Regions from separate parts of the Neobacillus pocheonensis genome, predicted to be linked through region 1. Evidence: riboswitches for the same ligand, from Rfam matches in the RefSeq annotation. Region 1 holds a riboswitch; each other region holds the start of a gene.
What was found. Region 1 has a riboswitch for cyclic di-AMP ahead of ABES02_RS28430 (hypothetical protein). Riboswitches for the same ligand answer to the same signal wherever they lie in the genome.
Positions count from the first base shown of each region.

Region 1 (3,485 bases):
TTGTTACATCTTTAAAAATAAAAAAGCCCAATGAAAATATCATTGGACTTGTGACTTACATTAAGTTACGTATCAATCATTCAAATGAAATGGAACAGTAGAAACCACAACGTCTTTTCTATTTAATAATATGGAACGGATACGTAATCCTGATTGATTGTGTAATAATCGGTGCCACCACTTATGTGTAATAAATTCAGGTAATAGTACAGTTATTTTCTTCTCATGTTTATAGTGGTGGTCAATACGCTCAATAAATTCAATTAATGGCTTAATTAATGTACGGTAACGTGACGTAACAACGACTAATCGGACACCTGGGTTCCACTCATCCCATCTTGCTTCCATCTTTTTAGCATCTTCAGGAGAAAAAGCAACATAAAAAGCTACCACATTTGGGGTAAGTGATTTTGCATATGAAATTGTTGATACCACCACCTTATGAATACCAGCAACAGGTATAATTATGATTGTATCAGTACTTGGAATGGTCTCAGTTAAATCAAATTTTAATTGCTTACCTACATTGTCGTAATGTTTACTAATTTTTGTAATTACCCATAACAATATAGGCGTTATAACAACTACGATCCAAGCCCCTTCTTCAAATTTGGTAATACTGAATATTATTACAACAAAGAAGGTTACTACGGCACCTATTCCATTTATAATTGCTTTTCGTTGCCATCCTTGTGATTTATCCTTTCGCCACTTTAAGACAAGACCTATTTGTGCCATAGTAAATGATAAGAAAACACCAATGGCATAAAGAGGAATTAATGCCTCAGTTCTTCCGCGAAATACAATGAGTAAAATACTTGCTAAGATTCCCAGTGTAATTATTCCATAGTTATAAGCTAAACGGTCTCCTCTGTTGGCAAACATTCGGGGCATATTTTTATCTTGCGCCATGAGAGATCCTAATATCGGAAACCCATTAAAGGCAGTATTAGCAGCTAGTATTAATATTGTCATGGTAGCAAACTGAATAATATAATAAAAAATTCCCCTTCCAAAAGCATCTTCTGCCACCATTGAAAGAACAGTTTTAGTTCCTGTTGGATCAGGATGAATATCATAGGCTCTTGAGATAATCGTTACTCCACCAAAAATAATGGATAATAACAGTCCTAATGTAACCATTGTTCGTTTCGCATTTTTTTGTGCCGGTTGCCTAAAATGAGGTACCGCATTGGAGATAGCTTCAACTCCTGTTACAGCTGAACACCCAGATGAGAAAGCTTTTAACAAAACAAACCATGTCAGGCTTGCTGGTAATTCTGTAGGTATTGTGATTTCGTGTGTTGCCTGACTTGCACCAGTTAACCAGTCAAATAACCCTTTACCTACCAGGGTTAACATGCAAAAAATAAATATGTAAGTCGGAAATGCAAATACGTTACCCGCTTCTGATATGCCTCTTAGATTCATCCATACCATAAACCAGGTAAAAATAAGTCCAATTGGAACGATATATGGTAAAGCAGAAGGGTAAGCAGAAGTAATTGCCAGTACACCTGCCGATATAGAAACTGCTACCGTTAACGTATAATCAATAAGTAATGAAACTCCGGCTAAACGTCCCCACATCATGCCCAAGTTTTCTTTTGCGACCATATAGGCTCCTCCGCCTTGAGGGTACGCGTCGATAACTTGTCTATAACTAATAATAAGAATAGAAATTAATAATATAATTGCTATAGCAACGGGCAAAGAAAAAGCAAATGCAAATGCCCCAACTGTCGCTAGTTCCAATAATATCATTTCTGTCCCATAAGCTACAGAAGAAAGAGCATCCGAGGAAAGAATCGGTAGTGCCTTCCACATCGGCATTTTTTCGGCTTCTGCTTCTTCTGATTTTAAAGGACGACCAAAAAGTAACCTTTTAAATGTCATGATTATTTACCCCCTGATTATGGTTAAGCCATTAAACTGATGCATCCCATAAAATCACATACAATTAATGAATTCATCTGGGATTAATTTAATATTGTGTTCCAAGTTAATTAAATTAAGAAGTTTTTTTATATCATTATTAGATTCGCAGACACAGATATGTTCAATCCAAATATTGTATTTTGTTTTTTGAATACAGGTAAGGGTGCAAGGAAAGTGATTGTATGATTTTATGATATACCACCCCGTCTTTTTCTCTATCCAATTCTCTTGGTGTTTTATATTATTTGGAAGCTTAATCCGTTTTTTCCAAAGCTCTTTTTCCTGTTTTTCTCGAACCATATGATAAACTTCTTCAATTTGCCCTTCTTGGTCTACAAGTTTTGCCCATCTCCCACAATTAATAAAATTTAAAATATCTTTTTTATTATCACCAAACCAGTAACCAATTATATACCTGTAACCATTATGTAATTGCCATACAGCACCAAATACTCTGTAACGCATTGTGATAACATCAAGATAATCATTTCCTATCCCGAAATATGTTGGTGTGGATTTATTTTGATAATATTTTTTCATAAGTGTCCCAAGAAGTCTTTCCATTTTTTAATACCCCCTACAATACATAATCAGTATTTCCAGTGATAAAAAAACATGAAAATTATTATTCTCACTACTCACAATATTTTAAATGAATCTTGCTAACCATTATCTATTTTTGAAAAACACCCCTATTTGTTGAAATGCCGATTACCATATCCTTAAAGACTAATATAGCCTTTTAACCCCAAACGATCACTCCCTCCATGAATTTTATTCCCCCTTAAACTCTTGCCAAAACAAATAAGACCACAAATCGAAAGCAAGCTTTTTCTGTAAAAAAGAGCACAAAAAGCGCCTTCATAGGTGGTCTTTTGACCTCATTCGCTTTAGCCGACGAAGTTAGCTGACGGGTAGGATGGCGAAAGAGATTGACATCCCTTCTACATAAGTAGAATTAACCCCAAAATTGGGTCCTCCGTTCCCTTTCGGGATTAGGCAATATGAAATTTCTTCTATGAGCATGATATTAGGACGATAAAAATAAATTGTAAAGGGTTAAAAATTAGTTAAATAAACCATTTTATTTACAATAAAACGCTTACATCGATGTTTTACTTCAACTTTCTCGTTATCACTAAGTTCTATAACATTTTAGGGCCTTGGGTGCGTTAATTAGAAAATGTCTAAAAGGAGTTAAAAAGGAGAATACGGGAAAAGTATAAATAAGTGTGCTAAGGAGTGATAATTTTGGAACAAGTCTGTACTGTTTGTGGTGAGAGGAAAGGTAAAAGTGAAAAAGGAGAAATAAACGTTTTAATAATATGTGAAGCGTGTCTAGATAGTGAAGATCTTCATCCTTATTTAGATAAAATTCTTTAATTCATATGTTTCACTAATCAACTGAAAAGAGATTGGCTTTGTAAAAAGGAGAATAGAGGAGGAACAAATCTTTTCTTAATTGGATTTGCATTAAGGCTACTTTAGATAAACAACATTAAATATTGGGATTATACCCCAATGTTTTTTATGCCTAACTGCCCGTT
Region 1 covers NZ_JBCNAD010000081.1:27-3,511, reverse strand. Annotated here, with positions in the region: gene ABES02_RS28435 (APC family permease) at 73-1,896, opposite strand; gene ABES02_RS28430 (hypothetical protein) at 1,951-2,502, opposite strand; cyclic di-AMP (ydaO/yuaA leader) riboswitch at 2,816-2,950, opposite strand; gene ABES02_RS28425 (hypothetical protein) at 3,190-3,321, shown strand.

Region 2 (5,706 bases), on a different contig from region 1:
TTGAGAAAAACAATCTGGTGTACATCGAGAAAAAGCCATCTACTATGGGACCGCCAAGAAAATTTTACACTCTCAACACAGCAGGTCAAGAGCAGCTTGAAAATTTTTGGAAAAAATGGGATTTCGTTTCAAGTAAAATTAACGAACTTAAAACTAAAATAAAATTAAAAGGAGAAATAATATGAGTATTTTTGAAAAAATTATTGGAAGTCTGGATGACAAGCGGGAATGGAGGGCGATGGAGGCGCGTGCGAAGGCACTTCCAAGTGAGTACCGCAACGCTTACAAAGCTATGCAAAAATATATGTGGACTGCTGGTGGTGGTCCCACCGACTGGAAGGACAGCAGCCGTATCTTTAACGGCATTCTCGACCTCTTCGAGGAAGGTGCAGCGGAAGGCAAGAAAGTCACTGACCTTACAGGCGAGGACGTTGCTGCTTTCTGCGACGACTTAGTGAAGGATGAGCAAACTTGGAAGGATAAGTATCGCAAGAAGTTGAACGATAACATTGGTCGTAGCTAACGGAGAAATCCTAGTGGATTTTAGCCTATATCGACACTAATGCGCAAACCGCCACTGGGTAGCACTTGGCTTCCTTTACCAATGAACTTGTGGCAAATGCTAAAACCTATGTTGACAAGTATCGGGAAGATTTGAATCAGAGTATCAGGAGATTGGGAAAAAAGAAAATTCAATAGATCATACCGACTGAATAGCTGGTTACAAATGTAATGTGTTCACCTTCACTATTCAGTTATATTTTTAACTCGGTAGTAAGTAATACTGAATATCAGTAAGACTAAGTAGAATGGAATAGGCAATCAAGCGCCCTGCTGCGCTTTTTATAAGGGGGAAAAAAGTATGAGCAATACTGCGATTTCTGTAAAAGGGTTAAAAAAATCCTTTAAAGATAAGGAAGTATTAAAGGGGGTGGATTTTGAGGTGCGGGGTGGCGAGATTTTCGCACTGCTGGGCTCAAATGGAGCGGGCAAGACTACGACGGTCAACATCCTCTCGACACTGATGAAGGCCGATGGTGGCGAAGTAAGTATTTGCGGCTTTGACATCCAACTTCAACCAGATCATATTCGCCAGAGTATCAGCCTGACAGGGCAGTTCGCAGCTTTGGACGGCATGCTCACCGGGAGGGAAAACCTGATAATGATCGCCAAGTTGAGGGGAGTTTCCAATCCCGCTCAAGTCACCGACAATCTGCTTGCAAGATTTAGCCTGCGTGACGCGGCCAACCGCCGGGCGGACAAATATTCCGGCGGGATGAAGCGCCGGCTTGACATAGCCATGAGCCTGATAGGGACGCCAGCAGTCATTTTTCTTGACGAACCGACGACAGGGCTTGACCCCGAAGCGCGGATTGAAGTCTGGGAAACCGTCAAGGAGCTTGCCAGCGGAGGCACGACCATCTTGCTGACAACCCAGTACCTGGAGGAAGCTGAACAACTGGCGGACCGTATTGCCATCCTGCATGGTGGAAAAATCATCAAAACCGGTACCCTTACCGAACTCAAGGAGATGTTCCCGCCAGCGAAAGTGGAGTACATCGAGAAGCAGCCGACACTGGAGGAAATTTTCCTCGCGATTATCGGCAAAAAGGAGGAGATGTAAATGAAAAGCAATACAGGGGTATTACTAGGGCGTTTAATGCGGAACATCATGCGCAGCCCGGATACGATTATCACGGTGGCGATTACGCCGATTATGATGATGCTGCTGTTTGTTTACGTATTTGGCGGCGCCATAGAGACTGGCACGGACAACTACGTCAATTATTTATTGCCGGGAATCTTGCTAATGGCTATCGCTTCCGGCGTCGCTTACACTTCCTTGCGGCTGTTTAACGATGTAAAGAGCGGACTGATGGCGCGTTTCATTACGATGCCAATCAAGCGTTCATCGGTATTGTGGGCTCACGTGTTGACTTCGCTTGTTTCCAATGCGCTTACTGTCGTGGTGGTTATCCTCATCGCCCTCTTGATGGGCTTCCGTTCCAGCGCTGGTATCCTGGATTGGCTCGCAGTAGCTGGGATACTCGGGCTGTTTACGCTGGCGCTGACATGGCTGGCGGTCATTCCCGGATTGAGAGCGCGGTCTATGGAAGGGGCGACAGCCTACTCGTACCCGCTGATTTTCCTGCCGTTTATCAGTTCGGCCTTTGTCCCTACCGAAACCATGCCTAAAATTGTCCGTGCGTTCGCTGAGAACCAGCCAGTGACTTCAATCGTGAATGCAATTCGTGCCCTCTTGTATGAAGGGTCTGTTGGCAATGATATCTGGATCGCGCTTGCCTGGTGCGTCGGCATCATGGTCATAGCTTACTTCATCGCCAGTAAACAATTTAAACGCCAGTTAGGGTAAGTCCACCAATATGGGATTAGAGGTTTGCCATGCATGCTTTAGAAGAATTTACAGCGGGTTATGCTCTTTCGCAGGAGGAGAAATTAATAGAATGAAGCCCATAGATATAATTGACAGTAAATGAGAAGATTCTGAAGTAAAACCGCTTTGGTAACCAATGCCATTAACTTAAGGAACTATGGATTACATTTCAGCTGGAATGTGATTCATAGTTTTTTTCGATTGAAGGAAAAAGTTTTTAAGGCAGCAAGAAAAGAGAGGATTTTTCTCCTTTAAATCGGATTTTTTGTTGTTTTATTGTGAACTAAATGAAATTTTACCCCATGGATTTTTATGTTTTTTTTACACCTTTGCCCATTTTTTTTACCCTATTTTGACGTGAAAATGAAGTAGAATCAGTCTATGCCAGAGAAGCAATTCAATACGAATAAAAATTAATCCTAGTTCAACTTAAAGAATTATAAAGATGAAATTAATTCTTGTGGAGGTATCAGAATGTCAATAATTCAAGAGACTATTTGGCTTTATAATCTTTGGCTGTTCAACTTTTTTTTCGTAATATTCGGCGTAAGAGAAGTCATGTCATGGGAGAAACGTAATAACAAGATCAAGAAATATATATATCTAATTCTTAAACCAAATCAACCTGGAGTGGTCGTCGGAGCCACAAGTGCTATGAGAGAGGCAGGGCTCGTAGTGATTTGGCAAAATCGATATAAATCATGAAAAAAATTTAATATATAAATATTGAATGTATATGTTCTGAAATGGTAGACCAATGAGTACCTTTCTTTCCAAAGTTGAATCAGAAATCCCAACGGTTCTTTATCTGTTTGTATTTTTCGATGGGTTTCATAAAAAATCTATCTTGCGGAGTATTGAATTTGGAGGAACTTATTATGTTTGAAAAATTCTTTGATTACCTTGGTTTTGCTACACCTTTTATAGTATTCTTTTACTTAATTTTGCTAGAAAAATTAAAAAGTAGAAAAAAAGTGAATAAATAAGAGAAAATCCTGTTTTATATAAATATTTTACAAAAAAGTCATTTTTTATTCGAAATTAGCTATTTACAAATTGATAATAAAGAATTTAATCACTACTTGTAAACCAATTAATATACCGGATTAATACTGAGGAAATCAGGAGCGGAGGAACCAGTTAATTGGATTCATTCTGGGAAACCAGAAGGGATGAGATACTCTTCCGCCATCCTACCCGTCAGCTAACTTCGTCGGCTAAAGCGAGGGAGGTCAAAAGACCGTAAAATCTGAGGGCTGTTTTGCTTGTAATTAAAACAAGATCGTCTAAAGATTAACAGTAGGTCTTTTTATTCTGCCAATGAATTAGAAAAAGGAATTTAGAAGACAGAACGCAAAGAGAGGCAAATCTTCGCTGGGCGCTAAGTAGACCTGATGACTTTTTCTCCGATTTTATTTTGTTGTTGCAAGTCATAATGCAGTTGGGGAAAAGTTTTATTCTCCACAGAACGATTATGATTTTGCATGTCTGCAAATACGGGGAGAAAGAAATCCAGGTCTATTTTTTGTGAAAACTGATGGTATTAACCTGAAAATTTCTCTCAATGCAATTAAGTTTGAGTTTAGGTAAATGGATAAGATTACTGAAATAAACTTGAAGAGGAGAGGTTGGTTAAAATGGGAATGATCGTACAAAAATTTGGTGGCACTTCGGTAGGAACTAAAGATAGAATTTTAAAAGCTGTTGATAAAATTATTTCCGCAAAGCAAAAAGGAAATGATGTCGTTGTTGTAGTATCTGCAATGGGAAAATCAACAGATGTACTGGTGGACATGGCAAATGAAATCTGTAATGAAGTACCTGAGCGGGAAATGGATATGCTTTTATCAACAGGAGAGCAGGTATCGATCGCTTTACTGGCTATGGCTTTACAGAGCAAGGGGTACTCTGCGGTCTCTTTAACAGGATGGCAGGCTGGAATCATTACGGAACCTGAACACACCGAAGCAAGAATAAAACAAATAGACACCTATAAAATACTGTCCCATTTTCAATTAGGACACATAGTGATTGTCGCGGGTTTCCAAGGAATTACAGAAAATGGGGAAATTACCACATTGGGGCGAGGAGGATCCGATACGACAGCCGTAGCGCTTGCAGCAATGCTCAATGCAGATTTGTGTGAGATTTATACGGATGTGGATGGTGTGTATTCCGCAGATCCGCGCATTGTGCCGACGGCAAAAAAAATAAAAAGTATATCTTTTGACGAAATGCTTGAAATGGCCAGATTAGGTGCGAGTGTTTTACATCCGCGTGCAGTAAAATGTGCGCAGAAAAATAAAGTAAGGTTAACGGTTCGATCAAGTTTCTCCAATGAAGAGGGGACTTTCATTCGGGGGATTTTTGGAATGGAGGATGACAGCCACGTTTGCGGCATTGCACATAGTGAAAATGTATTGTCAATAACAATTACCAATTTCCCAAATGAAGGGAATACTCTCTATTCCTTATTTTCCTTATTTATGGATTCACGAATTCATGTTGAATTTATCCATCAAAGTTCCAAAGATTTACCTAAAACGACTGTTTCCTTCGTTGTATCTAAGGAAAATGCAAAACGGACATTAAAATTCCTGGAAGAACATAGAGAAAGACTTCACTTTGACAGAGTGTATACTGAGACAGGATTAGCAAAAGTTTCGATTGTTGGTAAAGGATTGAGTTCTGCTCAGGATATCGTTGCAAGAATGTATATAGCACTTGCTTTTTCAAATGTTTCGACAAAAATGGTTAGCACATCGCAAAATAAGATTTGATGTATAGTCCCTGTAGATCGCATGGTAACTGTAGTTCGAACACTTCATTGTACCTTTGGTCTGGAAACAGCAGGGTTAGACATGGTTCATTGAACTTGCAAATTCTAAAAAAATATCTCTTTAAAGAATTTTGTATTGAAAGATGAATTCAAAGTAAAAAGCCAAAGTTAGGGTCTTTGGCTTTTTATGTTAGCAATAGTATGAATTTTTTGAATTCGAAACTTACTCCTCTAGAAACTTTTCTAAATTTATATCCACAATAAATACTCCTATTCTCTCCTCCATTTTCGCGTTTATATCACTATAACGGGACAGGACAGTACAAAGAGTTACATTTTGCTTGCTGGGCGTTAAGTAGACCATGAGTACTTTTTCTCCAATTATTGATTAATTTAACGAAATACCTTAATAGTATATCTTTTTTAGATATTTCCATATGGTTATCGTTGGCATTGATCTACTGGGGGACGAGTAAGCCATGGTCTATTTTTTGTTCCTGGATTTTAAAAGAATGTGAACTAAATGAATATT
Region 2 covers NZ_JBCNAD010000005.1:51,952-57,657, forward strand. Annotated here, with positions in the region: gene ABES02_RS02150 (PadR family transcriptional regulator) at 1-185, shown strand, start outside; gene ABES02_RS02155 (DUF1048 domain-containing protein) at 182-523, shown strand; partial or broken gene ABES02_RS02160 (DUF1048 domain-containing protein) at 589-699, shown strand; gene ABES02_RS02165 (ABC transporter ATP-binding protein) at 863-1,624, shown strand; gene ABES02_RS02170 (ABC transporter permease) at 1,625-2,374, shown strand; gene ABES02_RS02175 (hypothetical protein) at 2,870-3,100, shown strand; cyclic di-AMP (ydaO/yuaA leader) riboswitch at 3,485-3,629, shown strand; partial or broken gene ABES02_RS02180 (aspartate kinase) at 4,033-5,268, shown strand.
Region 2: linked by a shared signal. The riboswitch ahead of ABES02_RS02180 (aspartate kinase) and the one ahead of ABES02_RS28430 (hypothetical protein) in region 1 are both predicted to bind cyclic di-AMP.

Region 3 (5,706 bases), on a different contig from region 1:
CTCTTGATTGGAGGGGCTGCCGGCATTATCTTCTCTCAAATTATTCGTGCCTATGATGATTACCCACTTGAAATTGCGTTTTCGATTGTCATGTTTTTTGGCTGCTACTTTATCGCTGAACATTTCCACGTTTCCGGAGTGATTTCTGTTGCTGTCGCTGGTTTAATTTTTGGGAATTATGGTGCGAAGGTGGGGATGTCTGAGACGACAAGGATCAATATCGATTCGTTTTTTGATACCGTCACTTTTTTTGCAAACAGTTTAATCTTTTTAATGATTGGATTAGAAATAAGAAACATTTCTCTTTCGCAAAGATGGGGATACATTGTGCTAGCGATTGTAATCGTCCTCTTATCAAGGACTCTTGCGTTATACATAAGCCTTTCGCCGATTAAAGGCTTTTCAGAAAAATATAAGGCCATACTAAATTGGGGAGGCTTAAAGGGTAGCTTATCGATTGCCCTTGCATTAAGCCTGCCCCATGAATTTGAAGGCAGAGAAGATATCTTAATCCTAACGTTTAGTGTCGTATTGTTTTCGCTGCTATTCCAAGGTCTAACCATTACACCATTGATTAATAAACTAAAAATATCTGATAAGATTTAAGTGAAAAAATGAGCATTCTGTAGAATAATTATGGAAAGTACCTGTTTATATAGATTTATCATCAAAAATGGCCGTTTTTAAGCAAATTTCGTCATTTACATTCAAATCATAAAGGACTATTATTGCTTCAAATCAATTTAATATTTCGGCCAAATCCTGAGAAAGTTCAGGAACGGAGGAACCAATTTTTGGGGGTTAATTCTGGAATCAGAAGGGATGAGAAACTCTTTCGCCATCCTACCCGTCAGCTAACTTCGTCGGCTAATGCGAAGGAGGTCAAAGACCGCCTAATTCAGGGTGCTTTTTTTTTGCCAAAAAGCAGCGTGATGAATAAAGAGGTCTTTTTATTATGCCTATTTTTGCAAAGCCTGGGCTGCAACGTTCGATTTCTTATTCTAATAAAAAGAAGGGATTTTAAAGTGACACATCCATCACAAATTTTGGAATTAATTTTTGCAGTCATTGCTTTAATCGCAATATGGTTTTCCATTACTAATTTTAACAGCGTTAAACGGATTTTAATTGGCAGACCAATGCGAACAGCAGAATTGCATGCCCAGCACAATAAATTACTTTGGTATATTGCGCTCCCTATACTAGCTGCTGACCTTTATTCTTCTGTTTCTTATGGCCCTGAATCAGGGATGACAGAACTAATGAACTTAGGAGCAGAAGCAAAGTGGTATATCATTCCGATTACGATTTCTACTATAATCCTTTTGGCTATCCTGATTCTTTCTTATATTATGGGAATCCTTGCTTATCCAAATGGCGGAGGGGCTTACGCAATTGCAAAAGATAACTTTAAACAACGCTGGATCTCTTTAGTGGCCTCCAGTTCACTGCTAGTGGATTATATCTTAACCGTAGCCGTTTCTGTTTCAGCAGCGCTTGAAGCTGTTTCTTCTGCATATCCAGTAGTTGCCCCCTATGAAACGGTTCTAGCTATTCTTTGTGTTTTTATCCTATTAATTGTAAACCTTCGGGGTGTGGCTGAATCGGCGAAAATTTTTGCATGGCCCACTATAGGATTCATGGCTTGTATGCTGATTTTAATCGCTTTTGGTTTATTTGATGAGGTTAATCATGGTTTTGTGCAACCAGCTACACCGCAGTTTGGTTCTGTTCCTGAGGGATTTACGATATTACTCTTATTAAAAGCATTTAGTTCCGCTTGTTCTGCTTTGACAGGGATTGAGACCATTTCAAATGCTGTTCCTATTTTCAGGGAGCCGCAACAAAAAAATGCGATAAAAACGTATGTTGCTTTAGGTACCATTACATCTATCACTCTATTAGGATTTGCCTATCATTTATATGTTAAAGGTATTTCACCTGACCCTCATAATACAATGTTATCGCAATTAACTCAGTATTATTTTGGCCATGGGATAGTCTATCAAACTATTATCTGGTTTACGTTTATCGTATTAATACTTGCAGCCAATTCGACTTTTACAGGCTTTTCGCAATTAGCTGCTATCGTAGCTGCAGATGGTTATTTACCTCGTGGACTTACAAATAGGGGTGATAGACTAGGATATTCAAATGGAATTATTGCCTTAGCAGGGACAGCCAGCTTACTTATTCTTGCCTTCCACGCCCATACAAATGCTTTAATTCCTTTATATGCAATAGGGGTTTTCTTATCCTTTACTGTAGCACAATATGGTTTAGTGAGAAGGTGGAGACGTATTAAAGGGCCTCATTGGAAAACCAAATTAGCCATTAATACAGTAGGGGCCATTATAACGACGATTGTTGCGGCCATATTTGCTGTTACAAAATTTACAAGCGGTGCTTGGGTTGTTTTAGTGGTTATTCCATTTTTTGTTCTTTGCTCTATTCTCGTTCAACGACATTATCAAGCAGTGGCTAATGAGTTAAGAATCGATGTTAAAACAGAACACCCTGAAGCTAACCGGGTTGTAACAATAGTGCTTGTTTCAGGGATCCATCGAGTGGTTCAAAACACCTTATCTTTTGCCAAAAGTTTATCTCAAGAGAATTTATTAGCCGTATATGTAGGTTTTGACGATGAGTCTATGAAAAAGATGGAAAGTAAATGGGAGGAGTGGGGGACACCTTGCCGCTTACTTACCCTGAAAAGTAAATACAGATCAATATTAGAACCATTAACAAGATTTATCCACATCATTGAAGAAAAAGAACAATTTAAGGCTCAAATCCATATTGTTATACCTCAATTTATCACAAAAAAATGGTGGCATAACTTACTGCATAATCAAACAGCACTGCTGCTTCGCTTATGGTTAATAAGACATAAAGATGTGGTTGTTACAACAGTTCCTTATCATTTAAAGGAATAACCCTAAAATAAAGGGCAGAAATCACCATCAGTGATTCTGCCCTTTATTTAGATTAAATCCCGAGTATTTTTATATGATAAAAAATGTTGACAAAAGTTAATAGATATAATATTATTATTTTGAATTAAAGATATTCAAATTAGAGATAAGTAATTTTAGAATATCTTAATTTGAAGTTTATTACCATTAGGTGGTGTGAGGAATGAGTTTTTTAAATAAATTATTTGGTAAAACAACTGAGGAGGAAAATATAGTGACAAAATTAAACATTGGTATTATCTTAGGAAGCACACGTCAAGGACGCGTAAGTCCACAAGTAGGAGAATGGGTAAAAGAGATTGCAGACAAACGTGGCGATGCCAATTATGAAATCGTTGATATTGCAGACTTCAATTTACCATTCTTAGGAACAACTGACGGTTCAGAACCAGGAATCGCAGCATGGAACCAAAAGCTTGCTACTCTAGAGGGCTTCGTATTCGTTGTTCAGGAATACAACCACAGCATCACTGGTGCATTAAAGAATGCCCTTGATTTTGCCCGCGAAGCTTGGAACGATAAAGCAGCAGGTATCGTAAGCTATGGTTCAACAGGCGGAGCACGTGCGGCTGAACACTTACGCGGCATCCTTGGTGAATTGAAAGTAGCTGACGTTCGCACACATCCAACATTGTCATTATTTACTGATTTTGAAAACGGCAGTGTTTTCAAACCAGCTGAATTACATCTTACTAATGTAAATGCTATGCTTAGTGAAGTAGTCGCTTGGAGCGGTGCTTTAAAAACGATTCGCTAATAAAAAGAGGGGATGATCACTCATCCCCTTTTCCTATTATAGCTTTCGATATTTTTTCATTGATAAGATATTTAAGAAAACAAAGATTAAGGCGAAAATCACTAAAGCCAATATATCCCCGCTAATGTCACTGAAGCCCAATCCTTTATACATGACGCCCCTTAATGCATCTCCGGCATAATACATCGGGAATTCCTTTGCAATCACCTGAAGCCAATCGGCCATCCCTTCGAGCGGAAAAATTCCCGCAAAAAAGATTTGCGGAATGACGGCGATCGGGATAAACTGCATCATTTGAAATTCTGAAGCGGCAAAGGTCGATAACAAAATTCCTAACGATAAGGCAACGAGAGCCAAGAGCAGATTTATCAAAAGTACATTCCAAATGGACCCAACTAACACAATATCTAAAACATTAATCGCATAAAATACGACAATAACCGTTTGAATCACAGCAAACATCCCATAGCCAGCCAGGTATGCCGTGACAATTTCTCCTCTGCGAATTGGAGTGGATAATAACCTTTCCAATGTACCAGTTGTCCGCTCGCGTAATAACCCAATACCTGAAATGATGAAGACAAAGAAGAAGACAAAAAAGCCAACTAAAATCGGGCTTAATACATCAAAAAAGACCGTATCTTTATCACCATAAACATAGTTTGTTTCCATTTTTGGAGGCATCATATTGGCCATAGCCGGATTTTGCTCCAACAATTTGCCTTGAGCTAAGGCAGAAACAGTTTGATTAACCTTCGCCTGCAGCCCTCTTGCTGAAGTTGGATCGTCATTTTGGAGTGTTAATCTCATCTGTCCGCCATCTTGAACCAGCAATCCATTCAGATCATTTTCAACCACCGTGTTTTTCGTAGCTTTCTTATATTCCTTTACATGTATGTCTGCTTTTTTAAAGGCTGACACCAGACTTTGGTCGACGCCGACGACACCTAATTTCGGTTCCACGGTATTCCCGTTAAATAAAAAGTACATAAGGGTTAGAATCATAAGCGGAGCAATAAACATCAGACCTAAAGTTCGTTTATCTCGGGCCATTTGCCGAATGATTCTTTTGATCAGCGCCATCGTTCTCATGACTGCCTCACCCCTGCTTTCCGGAACACCTCATCGAAATCGTCCGTTCCGTATAACGTTTTTAACTCGTTAGGTGTGCCGCTTGTTAAAATACGGCCATCACGAACCATGGCAATAAAATCACATTTAATCGCTTCATCCATGACGTGGGTTGTCACGATAATCGTTTTTTCTTCCTCATTTTTCAAGCGTAACAATTCATTCCAAATCGATAATTTTAATTCAGGATCAATTCCGACAGTTGGTTCATCTAATATCAAAATCTTCGGATCCTGAATGAGCGCTATCGCCAAGGATAAACGCCGTTTCATTCCCCCGGAATAGGCTGATACCCGTTTCTTAAGGTCATCAGTTAAGTTCACTAAACCCGAAGCATAAGCGATTCGCTTTTTCTGCTCCTGTTTATTAAGCTTGTAAAGCGAGGCAAAAAATTTAAGATTCTCTTCACCTGTTAACTCGACATACAAGGCGTCGGATTGCGCCATATATCCAATCTCCTGCAGCAGAGCAAGATTCGGCATCCGCTCATCTAGTACATGAATCGTTCCTGTATCAGCCTTTTCCATGCCGACAATCATTTTAACCAATGTTGTTTTTCCCGCTCCAGAAGGACCGATTAGCCCGAATAATTGCCCTTTCGGAATCGTTAAATTGACATCTTGTAAAACAGGCTTTTTTCCAAAGCTTTTACTTACCTTTTCCACTGTAATGGTTGGATTCATAAAACCCCTCCTATCAGCCAGCCCAGTAATGAACACCGTGTTGACCATCTCTATACCCTAATATTAAAATGCGGTGACAGGAATTACAATGAACAATAATGACGAATGTGTTCATCTTTATGGATAGGTAGGAAGTTGTTTTGTCAGCTCCATTCTTAAC
Region 3 covers NZ_JBCNAD010000020.1:93,809-99,514, forward strand. Annotated here, with positions in the region: gene ABES02_RS10550 (cation:proton antiporter) at 1-606, shown strand, start outside; cyclic di-AMP (ydaO/yuaA leader) riboswitch at 744-884, shown strand; gene ABES02_RS10555 (APC family permease) at 1,026-2,936, shown strand; gene ABES02_RS10560 (NADPH-dependent FMN reductase) at 3,139-3,732, shown strand; gene ABES02_RS10565 (ABC transporter permease) at 3,769-4,824, opposite strand; gene ABES02_RS10570 (ABC transporter ATP-binding protein) at 4,821-5,546, opposite strand.
Region 3: linked by a shared signal. The riboswitch ahead of ABES02_RS10555 (APC family permease) and the one ahead of ABES02_RS28430 (hypothetical protein) in region 1 are both predicted to bind cyclic di-AMP.